DNA from 2 places in the Kluyvera sp. STS39-E genome. Region 2 is predicted to be linked to the other one. Evidence: predicted binding sites of a transcription regulator. Region 2 holds the regulator's gene; the other holds the start of a gene.
The links. The regulator PurR, encoded in region 2, represses purine synthesis genes. The targets are predictions, from matches to a motif close to CANGCAAACGTTTGCNTG.
Positions count from the first base shown of each region.

Region 1: carA (glutamine-hydrolyzing carbamoyl-phosphate synthase small subunit) is a predicted target of PurR. The motif match lies at 2,828-2,845, and genes of this name have one in related genera.

Region 1 covers NZ_JBFQGA010000007.1:212,217-218,500, forward strand. Annotated here, with positions in the region: gene carB (carbamoyl-phosphate synthase large subunit) at 1-1,443, opposite strand, end outside; gene carA (glutamine-hydrolyzing carbamoyl-phosphate synthase small subunit) at 1,461-2,609, opposite strand; gene dapB (4-hydroxy-tetrahydrodipicolinate reductase) at 3,066-3,887, opposite strand; gene citG (triphosphoribosyl-dephospho-CoA synthase CitG) at 4,067-4,975, opposite strand; gene citX (citrate lyase holo-[acyl-carrier protein] synthase) at 4,935-5,504, opposite strand; gene citF (citrate lyase subunit alpha) at 5,504-6,284, opposite strand, start outside.
Region 2 covers NZ_JBFQGA010000003.1:336,289-342,572, forward strand. Annotated here, with positions in the region: gene punC (purine nucleoside transporter PunC) at 1-568, opposite strand, end outside; gene punR (DNA-binding transcriptional activator PunR) at 680-1,591, shown strand; gene purR (HTH-type transcriptional repressor PurR) at 1,609-2,634, opposite strand; gene AB4K05_RS08185 (YnhF family membrane protein) at 2,929-3,018, shown strand; gene AB4K05_RS08190 (MFS transporter) at 3,178-4,344, shown strand; gene sodB (superoxide dismutase [Fe]) at 4,413-4,994, opposite strand; gene AB4K05_RS08200 (C40 family peptidase) at 5,118-5,945, opposite strand.

The sequences.
Region 1 (6,284 bases), on a different contig from region 2:
AATACCGATTTCTGCAACTTTCTCTTCCAGACGCACCAGCTCTTCAATCTGCACCAGGAACCAGCGGTCGATGTTGGTCAGGTTGAAGACGCCATCGACGGACAGACCGGCACGGAAAGCATCAGCGATGTACCAGATACGCTCAGCGCCCGCGTCTTTCAGCTCGCGACGAATTTTGGTCAGCGCTTCTGGGTCATCAAGGCTCACTTTCGGGTCGAAGCCGGTCGCGCCGACTTCCAGGCCGCGCAGCGCTTTCTGCAAGGATTCCTGCTGGGTGCGGCCAATCGCCATCACTTCACCCACCGATTTCATCTGGGTGGTCAGACGGTCGTTAGCACCGGCAAATTTCTCGAAGTTAAAGCGTGGGATCTTGGTCACGACGTAGTCGATGGACGGCTCGAAGGACGCCGGTGTGCGGCCACCGGTGATGTCGTTCATCAGTTCGTCTAAGGTGTAACCTACCGCCAGTTTCGCCGCCACTTTAGCAATCGGGAAGCCGGTTGCTTTCGAGGCCAGCGCCGAGGAGCGGGAGACACGCGGGTTCATTTCGATAACGATCAGGCGACCGTCTTTTGGGTTCACCGAGAACTGGACGTTAGAACCGCCGGTTTCAACGCCGATTTCACGCAGTACCGCCATCGAGGCGTTACGCATGATTTGGTATTCTTTGTCGGTCAGCGTTTGCGCCGGTGCGACGGTGATGGAGTCACCGGTGTGAATCCCCATGGCATCGAAGTTTTCGATGGAGCAGACGATGATGCAGTTGTCGTTTTTATCACGCACCACTTCCATCTCGTACTCTTTCCAGCCAATCAGCGACTCATCAATCAGCAGCTCTTTGGTTGGGGAAAGATCCAGCCCGCGTTCGCAAATCTCTTCGAATTCTTCGCGGTTGTAGGCGATGCCGCCGCCGGTGCCGCCCATGGTGAAGCTAGGACGGATAATGCACGGATAGCCGACGTCAGCGGCAACCGCCAGCGCTTCTTCCATGGTGTGTGCGATGCCGGAGCGCGCGGTGTCGAGGCCGATTTTCTTCATCGCCACGTCGAAACGGCGGCGGTCTTCGGCTTTATCAATCGCATCGGCGGTGGCACCAATCATGGTGACGCCGAACTCTTCCAGCACACCCTGACGTTCCAGTTCCAGCGCGCAGTTCAGCGCAGTCTGGCCGCCCATGGTTGGCAGAACCGCATCCGGACGTTCTTTTTCGATAATTTTGCGTACCACTTCCCAGTGAATCGGCTCGATGTAGGTGGCATCAGCCATTTCCGGGTCGGTCATGATGGTCGCCGGGTTGGAGTTCACCAGGATGACGCGGTAACCCTCTTCCCGCAGCGCTTTACACGCTTGGGCACCGGAGTAGTCAAACTCACACGCCTGACCGATAACAATCGGGCCCGCGCCCAGAATCAGGATACTTTTTATGTCTGTACGTTTTGGCATGGCTCTTTAACTCCTGATTATTTCGCGGACTGACGGTATTGCTCAATTAACTCAATAAAGTGGTCGAACAGCGGTGCGGCATCGTGCGGCCCCGGGCTCGCTTCAGGGTGGCCCTGGAAGCTGAACGCCGGTTTATCGGTGCGATGGATGCCCTGCAGGGTGCCATCAAACAGCGATTTATGGGTCACACGCAAGTTCGCCGGCATGGAGGCTTCATCCACCGCAAAACCGTGGTTCTGCGCAGTAATCATCACCACATTGTTATCAATATCTTTAACCGGGTGGTTACCGCCGTGGTGACCGAACTTCATCTTGATGGTTTTCGCACCGCTCGCCAGCGCTAACAGCTGATGGCCAAGGCAGATGCCGAAGACCGGGACCTCGGTCTGAAGGAATTTTTCAATCGCTTCGATGGCGTAGTCGCACGGTGCCGGGTCGCCAGGGCCGTTTGACAGGAAGATACCGTCCGGATTCATCTTCAGGACGTCTTCTGCGGAGGTTTTCGCCGGAACCACAGTCAGGCGGCAGCCGCGATCAACCAGCATGCGCAGAATGTTGCGTTTCGCGCCAAAATCGTAGGCAACGACGTGGAATGGCAGCTCTTCTTCGGACTTCGCTTCTGGTAGTTCGCCTGTCAGCGTCCAGCTACCCTGCGTCCAGCCGTAGCTTTCAGCGGTGGTCACTTCTTTTGCCAAGTCCATTCCGTTTAAGCCCGGGAACGCTTTGGCTTTTTCCAAGGCCAGTGCCGCATCCAGGTTATCGCCTGCGATGATGCAGCCGTTCTGTGCGCCTTTCTCACGCAGCAGACGGGTCAGCTTACGGGTATCGATATCGGCAATTGCCACGATGTTATGGCGCTTGAGGTAGGAAGAGAGGTCTTCAGTATTGCGGTAGTTGCTGGCAATCAGCGGCAGGTCACGAATAACCAGACCCTGAGCGTGAACCTGAGAGGACTCTTCATCAGCGGCGTTGGTGCCGACATTACCGATATGGGGATAAGTAAGAGTGACGATTTGGCGAGAATAGGAAGGATCAGTGAGGATTTCTTGATAACCGGTCATTGAAGTATTGAAAACGACTTCCCCAACCGCCGAACCTGTTGCCCCTATGGCCCGACCGTAAAACTGGGTTCCGTCTTCCAGAACCAATAGCGCTGACTTAATCAAAACACCCTCCAGAGAATATTTACTCGCTTTATTTGCATATTAATTCATATCAATGGCACAAATCAATGCAAATTTGCTTACCACGTATTTCTGGCAAACGGCGGCATTCTAGTGACAGCCTCAGCAAAAGTCTACCATTAAGGGCTTTTTTTATTATTATTTTGTGGCACTGGCGAAATTGTACGCCAGTAATCGCCAAAAAGATCAACTAACTCATTGTAGAAAACGCTTGCGGGGCAGGATGTTTGTAAAAACGCTGGGGATGGTGCAACAAAGTAGACCAGATGGTCAAAATTTACATTTAACCAACACATTTTGAGCACAAAACATATAAAAATGATGACTTGAAAGAAATAGATATGATTTTAATTTATAAAATAAAGGGCAATAAAATATTGCCCTGTGTAATCAAGTAATTATGACTACAATAACCACATCACGATGGGTAATAAATTGTCATAGATCGTTCAAACTCAGTACATCACGCATATCAAAAAGACCATTTGACTTAAACTTAAGCCACAAAGCCGATCTCACTGCGCCATTAGCAAAGGTCATGCGGCTGGAAGCCTTATGTGTAATCTCCACGCGTTCACCGATATCAGCAAACATCGCGGTATGTTCACCCACAATGTCGCCTGCACGTACGGTGGCAAAACCGATAGTGCCCGGCACGCGTTCTCCGGTATAACCTTCACGCGAATAGACCGCGCAATCTTTCAGATCTTTATCCAGCGCCCCGGCAATAGCCTCACCCATCGCCAACGCAGTGCCTGACGGCGCATCCACTTTATGACGGTGGTGCGCTTCAATGATTTCGATGTCGGTGTAGTCGCCCATCACCTTCGCCGCTTTCTCCAGCAGCTTGAGCATCACGTTGACGCCAACGCTGAAGTTGGCCGCGAACACAATGGCAATCTCCTGCGAGGCATCGCGAATGGCCTGCTTGCCCGCGTCATCAAAGCCAGTGGTGCCAATAACCATGCTTTTACCGTGCTGACGGCAAAATGCTAAGTGCGTTAACGTGCCTTCCGGACGCGTAAAATCGATAAACACATCGAAATCATCTTTTACCGCTTCAAGGCTGCTCTGAACGGTGACGCCGGATTTCCCTGCTCCTGCCAGTTCGCCAGCATCGCTGCCCAGCAGACTGGAATTTTCGCGCTCTAGCGCGGCACCGAGCTGAACCCCTTCCATCGCCATCGTGGCCTGAATTAACTGCCGTCCCATGCGGCCGCCGGCGCCCGCAATGGCAACGCGGATTTGTGCATCATGCATAGCTATTCTCTTTTGTTAAAATTGCGTAAATCGTTTTCAGAGTAACCAGCCGGCGACAGGGTCGCCAGCCGAAAACGCCCATAATTAGAATTTAATGATAAACAGAGAGGAATATCAGTAAAAGACATGATTCATCCCGCAGGATGAATCAATAGCACAGGAAGAAAATGAAGTGAAACTTACTCAGAATAGAAAGGACCGACCGGGAAATGACTTAAAAACCAGGTCACCGCCAGTAAATCTGCGCTACCACCGGGGCTGAGGTTACGGAGAATTAGCTCGTCGTCAAACTGCTGCATCGCTTCAATCCCTCCTTCGACCAGCACCCCGCCCTGCCATAATAATTTTTGCGCCTGCTGCTGAACGTAATTGAGCCCTTCCAGCCCGCCGCGGGAAACTAGGTTGGTATCATCATTCCAGGCCATTAGATGCAATAACGTTTGCAGTAGTGCCAGATTGGTATCGTCATGCTCTTGAAGTACGCGGTGATATACGGGCAGCGCCTGTGTTCTGACGGTACGAAAACCGCTTTCCGCCTCACCGCGCGCGCCAGCCAGCCCATAGCGTAGAAAATGCATTTCACCCTTGCTGAGCTTGCCGCCTTTATCCAACGACAGTTCACGCGCCACCATATCCCGGCACAGGCTTGCCACGGTGTCGCAAATAGGGTTTTGCGACAGCGACTTCCCCTGCGCCATGAGGCGACCTATCGCGGTACTGAGCAACCCAAAAGCAAAAATCGCGCCGCGATGCGTGTTCACACCATCGGTCGCCTGTAGCATGTCGTTTTCACAGGCCAGTCCCAGTGGGCGGAGCATCACCAGCACCATCTGCGGATCCAAATCGGCGGTGCTGTTTCCCATGATGAAAAATTTTTCCATCCACGGTGCAATCGCCGCCGTACTCCGCTCAAAGGCGGCCAGATCCATATCACGATGAGCACCTGAATTGCGAATGTCCACCAGCCCTGGTTTAGGTGTCAACCGCACCTCGGTCAGTAACGCACGCGCCACCAGTGCGATAACATCTTCGGCTTTCAGCGTTACGCTAACTGGCGTATGCCTTTCCATCACTACGTTCACGCTCATAGCTATCAATCCTTCGTGCAATTTCATCCAACAAGAGGTCGAGAGAGTGTGCTCGACCTCGCGCACAGACATGAGCATCCTGCAGACAAATCAGGCATTGCCTAGCAGTTAGCCCCAGTTCACGACGTGAAAGCGACCGGGCGTCGCTATCAATCACGTCTATATCCCAGAGTCTTCCCAGCGGATGCTGCTGTTCCAGCATCGCCAAATGTCGCTTCAGCGCTTTAGCCGGTGCGCAGACCGCCGCCATCCATTCCGGGCCGGTCGGCGCATCCGTACGCGCCTCCCAGACGCTGACCCATTCCATCTGCTGGCAGACCGCCGCGATTTCTTGCAACGCATATTCTGCAACGCGCTGCCATACGGGGGAGTTTTTGACGGCTCCCGGCACCACCAGTGAAAATGAGATCAGCGGCAGTCGGTAACAGTCCAGTGCCTGGCGCTGACGCGCCGCGCGGCTATCACGCGCGTGGAGCATCGCTTCCAGCGTTACCGGCAGCCCATTGGCGAGGAGGTCTGCGCCATTCATCAGCGTTTGACCTGACGGACCACGTCGATAACCGAACCATCGCGATAGCGAACCACCGCCACCACCCGATCGGTAAAGGCGATAGGCTCCGGTTTACCCGTCAGTTGCTCCGCGCGCTGCTGGAGCTGCTCAATGGTCATCAACGCGACGCCAGCCTGTTTCAGGTTATCAATCAGATCCTGACGCGCTGGGTTCACGGCGATGCCGTGGTCGGTCACCAGCACATCGACGCTGGCGCCGGGAGTGATGTTGGTGAGCACCTTATCCACCACGCAAGGAATGCGCCCACGCACCAGCGGCGCGGTAATAATGGTGAGATCGGCCCCAGCCGCCGTGTCACTATGCCCGCCGGACGCGCCGCGCAGCACGCCGTTCGATCCGGTCATCACGTTCACGTTGTAGTTCACATCAATTTCCAACGCGCTGAGCATCACCACGTTCAGGCGCTCGCATGCCGCGCCTTTAGAGCCTGGGTTGGCGTATTGATTGGTGGAAATCTCGATGTGGTGAGGGTTTTGCGCCAGAGAACGTGCGGCGTCACCGTCAAAGGATTGGGTATCAAGCAGCGCTTTAATAAGCCCCTTCTCATGCAGATCCACCATCGTGCCGGTGATCCCACCGAGCCCAAAGCTGGCGGTAATGTTATGACGACGCATTTTGTCTTCGAGGAAACGCGTGACCGCCAGCGATGCGCCGCCAGTGCCGGTTTGTAACGAGAAGCCGTCATTGAAGTAGCCTGAGTGTTCAATCACCTCCGCCGCCTGACGTGCGATCAGCAGC
Region 2 (6,284 bases):
TGGCAACCGGCTTTTTATGCGCTGGCTTCAAGCGCAGCGTCGGCAACATCAGCAGTAGAGTGATGATGAACAGGGCGGCAAAAATGGCCTGCCAGTCAAAGTGTGCCAACAACCAGCTGCCCAAGAGCGGTGCTAAAGCCGGAGAAAGGCCGACCAGCGGCATGATGGTGGCAAAAATGCGGTTGGTACGATGTGCCGGATAGTAGTCCGTCACCATCGCCTGCCAAGTGACGGCTGCGGCGCAAACACCGACGGCTTGGACAAAACGCAGCACCAGCAGCGTGGTTCCATCGCGCACCCACAGCATGCCCAGGCAGCCGATGGCAAAAATGGTAAGCCCGGTCAGTAGAATGGGTTTACGTCCATACCGATCGGACAGCGGGCCCCAGAGAAGCTGCGCTACGGCGAAACCGGCAAGAAACAGACTCAGGCTGGCACTCACGGCAGATGCTGGCGTTTGCAGATCGTCCTGAATGGCAGCAAAGGCTGGCAGGTACATGTCGGTTGCCAGAAAGCCGAGCACGCTAAGCCCCGCGAGCCAGATTAAAAACCCTTTTCCAGGTTGCATAAATCGCCCTTTTTATCGTTAGTAAACAGTCGGGCAGAGTGTAGAGAGTGCAATAGCACTTGTGAAACGCTAATATTTGTCTCATGCATTCAAATTTTTTGTAGGCAGAAAATGTGGTCTGAATATTCTCTGGAAGTGGTTGATGCGGTTGCACGTAACGGTAGCTTTAGCGCAGCGGCGCAGGAGCTGCATCGGGTACCTTCTGCGGTCAGTTATACGGTGCGCCAGTTGGAAGAGTGGCTGGCGGTACCGCTGTTTGAAAGGCGTCATCGGGATGTTGAATTAACACCGGCTGGTGCTTGGTTTTTAAAGGAAGGCCGGTCTGTCATCAAAAAAATGCAGATCACCCGCCAGCAGTGTCAGCAAATCGCCAATGGCTGGCGAGGACAGTTGGCGATTGCCGTCGACAACATTGTTAAACCCGAACGCACTCGCCAATTAATTGTCGATTTTTACCGCCACTTTAACGATGTCGAGCTGATTGTTTCCCAAGAAGTGTTCAATGGCGTGTGGGATGCGCTGGCGGATGGACGCGTAGAGTTAGCCATCGGCGCCACGCAGGCGATACCGGTAGGTGGACGTTTCGCATTCCGCGATATGGGCATGCTGAACTGGCACTGTGTTGTTGCCAGTTCACATCCGTTGGCAAAGATGGCCGGGCCGCTGAGTGACGATGTGTTGCGCAACTGGCCATCGTTGGTACGCGAAGATACGTCGCGCTCGTTGCCAAAACGCACCACTTGGCTTCTGGACAACCAAAAGAGGGTGGTGGTGCCAGACTGGGAATCATCGGAAACCTGTATTTCAGCCGGATTGTGCGCGGCAATGGTACCCGGTCATCGGGCACAGCCATGGTTAGATAGCGGAGAGTGGGTGGCGTTGACGCTGGAGAATCCATTCCCGAAAGCGGCTTGTTGCCTGACGTGGCAGCAAAGTGACGCTTCACCGGCGCTAAGCTGGCTTCTGGATTACCTGGGGGACAGTGAGACTCTAAATGAGGAGTGGTTACGGACGCCAGCGTAAGGCGTCCGTAAGGACCATTAACGGCGGTAGTCGCGGTATGGGCCGTCCGCCACCGAGCGGCGTTCGATAAGGCGCGGATGAACCTCAATCGACTGCGACTCTTCACGCTTGCTGACGATACGGTCCATCAACATATTGAAAGCCGTTTCACCGAGCGAATCTTTAGGCTGGTGAATAGTCGTCAGTGACGGCGTAAAGAAGCGGGAGTTGCGCACGTTGTCGTAACCGATAAGTGAAATATCCTGCGGCACGCGCAGACCCATTTCATCAGCGGCGCACAGCGCGCCCATCGCCATCACATCACCGCCGCAGAAAATAGCAGTAGGGCGCGGATGCTGGGATAAGATCTGCTGCATGGCGCGGTAGCCGGATTCCGGCTCAAAGTCACCTTGAACTATCCAGTTGGTTGGGACATTGATCAGCGCTTCTTCCATCGCTTTCATAAAGCCTGCCAGACGACCAGCACCGGTGTTGCGCTCCAGTGGGCCTGGGATCACGCCAATATCGCGGTGGCCACGTTCGATCAGGTAACGACCTGCCATGTAGCCGCCTTCAAAAGCGTTGTCGATGACGGAGTCGGTAAAGTCGGCTTTCGCTTCACCCCAGTCCATCACTACCATCGGGATGTTGCGGTACTCTTCGAGCATAGTCAGCAGCGGGTCTGGGTATTCAGAGCACATCACCAATAGGCCATCGACGCGTTTTTGCGCCATCATTGACAGATAGGCTCGTTGCTTTTCCAGATTGTTCCACGCATTGCCCAAAATCAGGGTATAGCCTTTCTCAAAGCAGTTTTTCTCAACGGCTTCGATGATTTCAGCAAAATATGCAGCCTCGCTGCTGGTGGCCAACAGACCAATTGATTTGGTGTGATTGACCTTGAGGCTACGGGCAACGGCGCTCGGTGAGTAATGCAGCTCTTTGATTGCCGCCCACACGGCTTCGCGCGTATCTTCAGCGACGAAACGCGTTTTGTTAATTACATGTGATACGGTTGTAGTGGAAACGTTTGCGCGCTTCGCTACATCTTTAATTGTTGCCATTCCATCTCACTCCAGACCCAAGCCTGCCCCTGATATAATCGTAACGAAAACGTTTGCCTTTACACACCCTGGCACAATCTTAATGATTGTGATTCGCCGGGAAAACGATACAGGACGACAGGAGGGGGTCAATGGCCGGTACGCTTATAAATAAGCGTCGAATTTTGACTTATCCTGGCGCAAAGTGGAAGAACAAAAACAAACATCCTGCTAAATCTGTGAAGATTTTTATGATTAACTGTGCAAAAATGATTAAACGCAGTTTTACTGTGGTAATCAAAAGGAGAAAAATTGATGAGTACCGATCTTAAACTGTCTCTGTGCACGACTTTTGTTGCGCTGGCTCTGATCGTGGCAGCAAGCTTCACCGCTATATTGCATTAATTCCCCTGCGAGGGAGCGTCTGCTCCCTCCTGCTGATTGTTACGCATTTCGCAATAATCTTTTGCAGTTTTGTACACTTCTGTTTTTCTGTGATTAATGTCATGCTTTTGCCCTATATTGCCATATCGCGCGCAGTCGGCGGTAAAACGGAGTCATTGCATGAAAATTAACTTTCCCTTATTGGCGTTAGCTATCGGGGCATTTGGTATTGGTACCACTGAATTCTCGCCGATGGGTCTGTTGCCGGTGATTGCCAAGGGTGTCGATGTCTCCATCCCTGCTGCGGGCATGCTGATCAGCGCCTACGCTGTTGGTGTTATGGTAGGAGCTCCACTGATGACCTTACTGTTATCTCATCGTGGCCGCCGAAATGCGCTTATCTTCCTGATGACGATTTTTACCCTAGGCAACGTGCTGTCCGCAATTTCGCCGGACTACACCACGCTGATGCTTTCGCGCATTATTACCAGCCTTAACCACGGCGCATTTTTCGGCTTAGGGTCGGTGGTTGCGGCAAGCGTAGTGCCGAAACACAAACAGGCCAGCGCGGTGGCGACCATGTTTATGGGGCTGACGATTGCTAACATCGGCGGTGTGCCGGCTGCTACTTGGCTTGGGGAAACGATTGGTTGGCGTATGTCGTTTTTGGCGACGGCGGGACTTGGGGTGGTGGCTATCGTCAGTCTGTTCTTGTCTCTGCCTAAGGGCGGTAGTGGGGAAAAGCCGGACGTTAAACGCGAGCTGTCGGTGTTGGTTCGTCCGCAGGTGCTTTCTGCGCTGCTCACTACCGTGCTGGGGGCAGGGGCGATGTTTACCCTCTACACCTACATTTCACCGGTACTGCACAGCATTACCCATGCCACGTCCGGCTTTATTACCCTGATGCTGGTTTTAATTGGCGTCGGCTTCTCTATCGGTAACTATCTGGGCGGCAAATTTGCCGATCGCTCGGTGAGCGGGACGTTAAAAGGTTTTCTGCTGCTGCTGATGGTTATCATGCTGGCGATCCCATTCCTTGCGCAAACGCAAGTGGGAGCGGCGGTGAGCATGGTGGTATGGGGCGCGGCAACCTTCGCCGTGGTGCCGCCGTTGCAGATGCGGGTGATGCGCGTTGCGCATGAGGCGCCGGGGCTGTCGTCATCAGTGAATATTGGGGCATTTAACCTTGGCAATGCCTTGGGCGCTGTGGCCGGCGGTGCGGTCATCTCAGGTGGCCTGGGCTATAGCTTCGTGCCGGTTATGGGGGCGATTGTCGCCGGACTGGCGTTGCTGGTGGTCTTTCTCAGTGGACGTCGCCGGGGCGAAGAGGCGCTGGCGCAAGAGTAAAAACGAAAAAGCAGAAGGCGTGACCTTCTGCTTTTTTTGTCTCCCCGGATTACTCCGGCGATAGTGGCTTACGCCGCCAGATTTTCCGCAACAAATTTCCAGTTTACCAGAGCCCAGAAGTGCTCCAGATAGTTTGGACGCGCGTTGCGGTAGTCGATGTAGTAAGCATGTTCCCACACATCTACGGTCAGCAGTGGTTTTGCATCAGTCGTCAGCGGAGTACCCGCGTTAGACGTAGAGACGATTGCCAGAGAGCCGTCCGCTTTTTTCACAAGCCAAGTCCAGCCTGCGCCAAAGTTTTTCACTGCCGCATCGGTAAATTGGGCTTTGAACTCAGCGAAGCTGCCAAACGCTTTGTTGATGGCTTCCGCCACCGCGCCAGTCGGTTCGCCGCCGGCATTGGGTGCCAAGCAGTTCCAGTAGAAGGTGTGGTTCCAGACCTGAGCCGCGTTATTGAAAACGCCGCCTTCAGAAGTGCGCACGATCTCTTCCAGCGTTTTACCTTCAAACGCGGTGCCTTTGATCATGTTATTCAGGTTGGTGACGTAAGTCTGGTGGTGTTTACCATAATGGTACTCGAGCGTTTCCACGGAAATATGTGGCGCCAGAGCGTCTTTGGCATACGGTAATGCAGGTAATTCGAACGACATTGCTACTCTCCTTATTATAGTTTATTCACCCAATAACCTTGTATTGAGTGTGGATAGAGTAGCAAATTAAAAGGTGAGATAAAAGATAAGCTTACCCCGTTTGTTAACAAACGGGGGAAGTGTTTAACGAATGGTCTTAGGCGTGACAACGCGGCGGGCACCGACGTAATGGCGTACCCAGTAATCTTCGCTAAGTGAGGTAATTTGAATATCGCGGCCGGTGCGCGGGGACTGGATAAACTTGCCGTTACCGACATAGACGCCAACGTGGTCAGCGGTACCACGCCCCTGGGTGCGGAAGAAGACCAAATCGCCGCTTTCCAGTTCGCGACGTTCTACCGGACGTGCATCGCGCAGGTGGTACATTTCGTTTGCCGTACGGGGAATACGAATGTTCACCAGATCTTTATAAGCGTAATAAACCAAGCCGCTGCAATCGAATCCGGTACGCGGCGAGTTGCCGCCCCAGCGATAAGGTTTGCCAAGCTGGCCCATCAGTTTATTCATCGCCGTTTTTTGCGCTTTCTGCACACGAACTTTGTGCGCCTGAGCAATCGTCGTCGGTTTAGACTCGACCGGGCTGGTGGTACAGGATTTTTTATGGCCTTTACGCGCCGGCTTGCAGGTGGTCACGATGCTGGCAGTTTTGAGCGCGCTGCCTTTCTTACTGATTTTGGCGGTACGTGATGGGGAGGCTTTACGTGTTGCAGTGGCTGTTTTTTTAGCCGCTACAGGTGTGGATTTTTTCTTAGCAACGACAGCGGTGGTTTTTTTCTTCGCGTTAGATTTACTGTCCGTACTTTTTTTCTTGCGTTCACTGCCTTTTACCGGAAGCGACTTCTGCGCCGTGGGCGTTTTGGCATGCCCTGAAGCATGCGCCAACGGCGTGAATGATAGCGATGTAAACAGCAATGCACAGAGCGTGAACGACCATTTTTTTATCTGCGCCACTGAACAACCCTCTGAGTATGCAGGCTAAACATCCTTGCCTGGGTATGATTTACAAAACCCAATGATTCTAATCCATAAAAACACGAATTGTTAATAGTGTTTTTATGTCTAAAACGTTGTTTCGTTAGCAACTGCAAAAAAAAACATCGATTGATACATTTGAAGCTAAAAAATGAGCAAGTTTTTCATGCGGCTGCCGATAAAGACATATTTATAAAGCAACTTAACGCGTCAGACGATAAAATAGTAAAGCGTGAACAAAATGTTATTTTCTGTTCAGGGCCTGAAACGCTACAATGGCCAACTACTGTCGTATAAAGAAGTTTGAGGAAGCAAGAT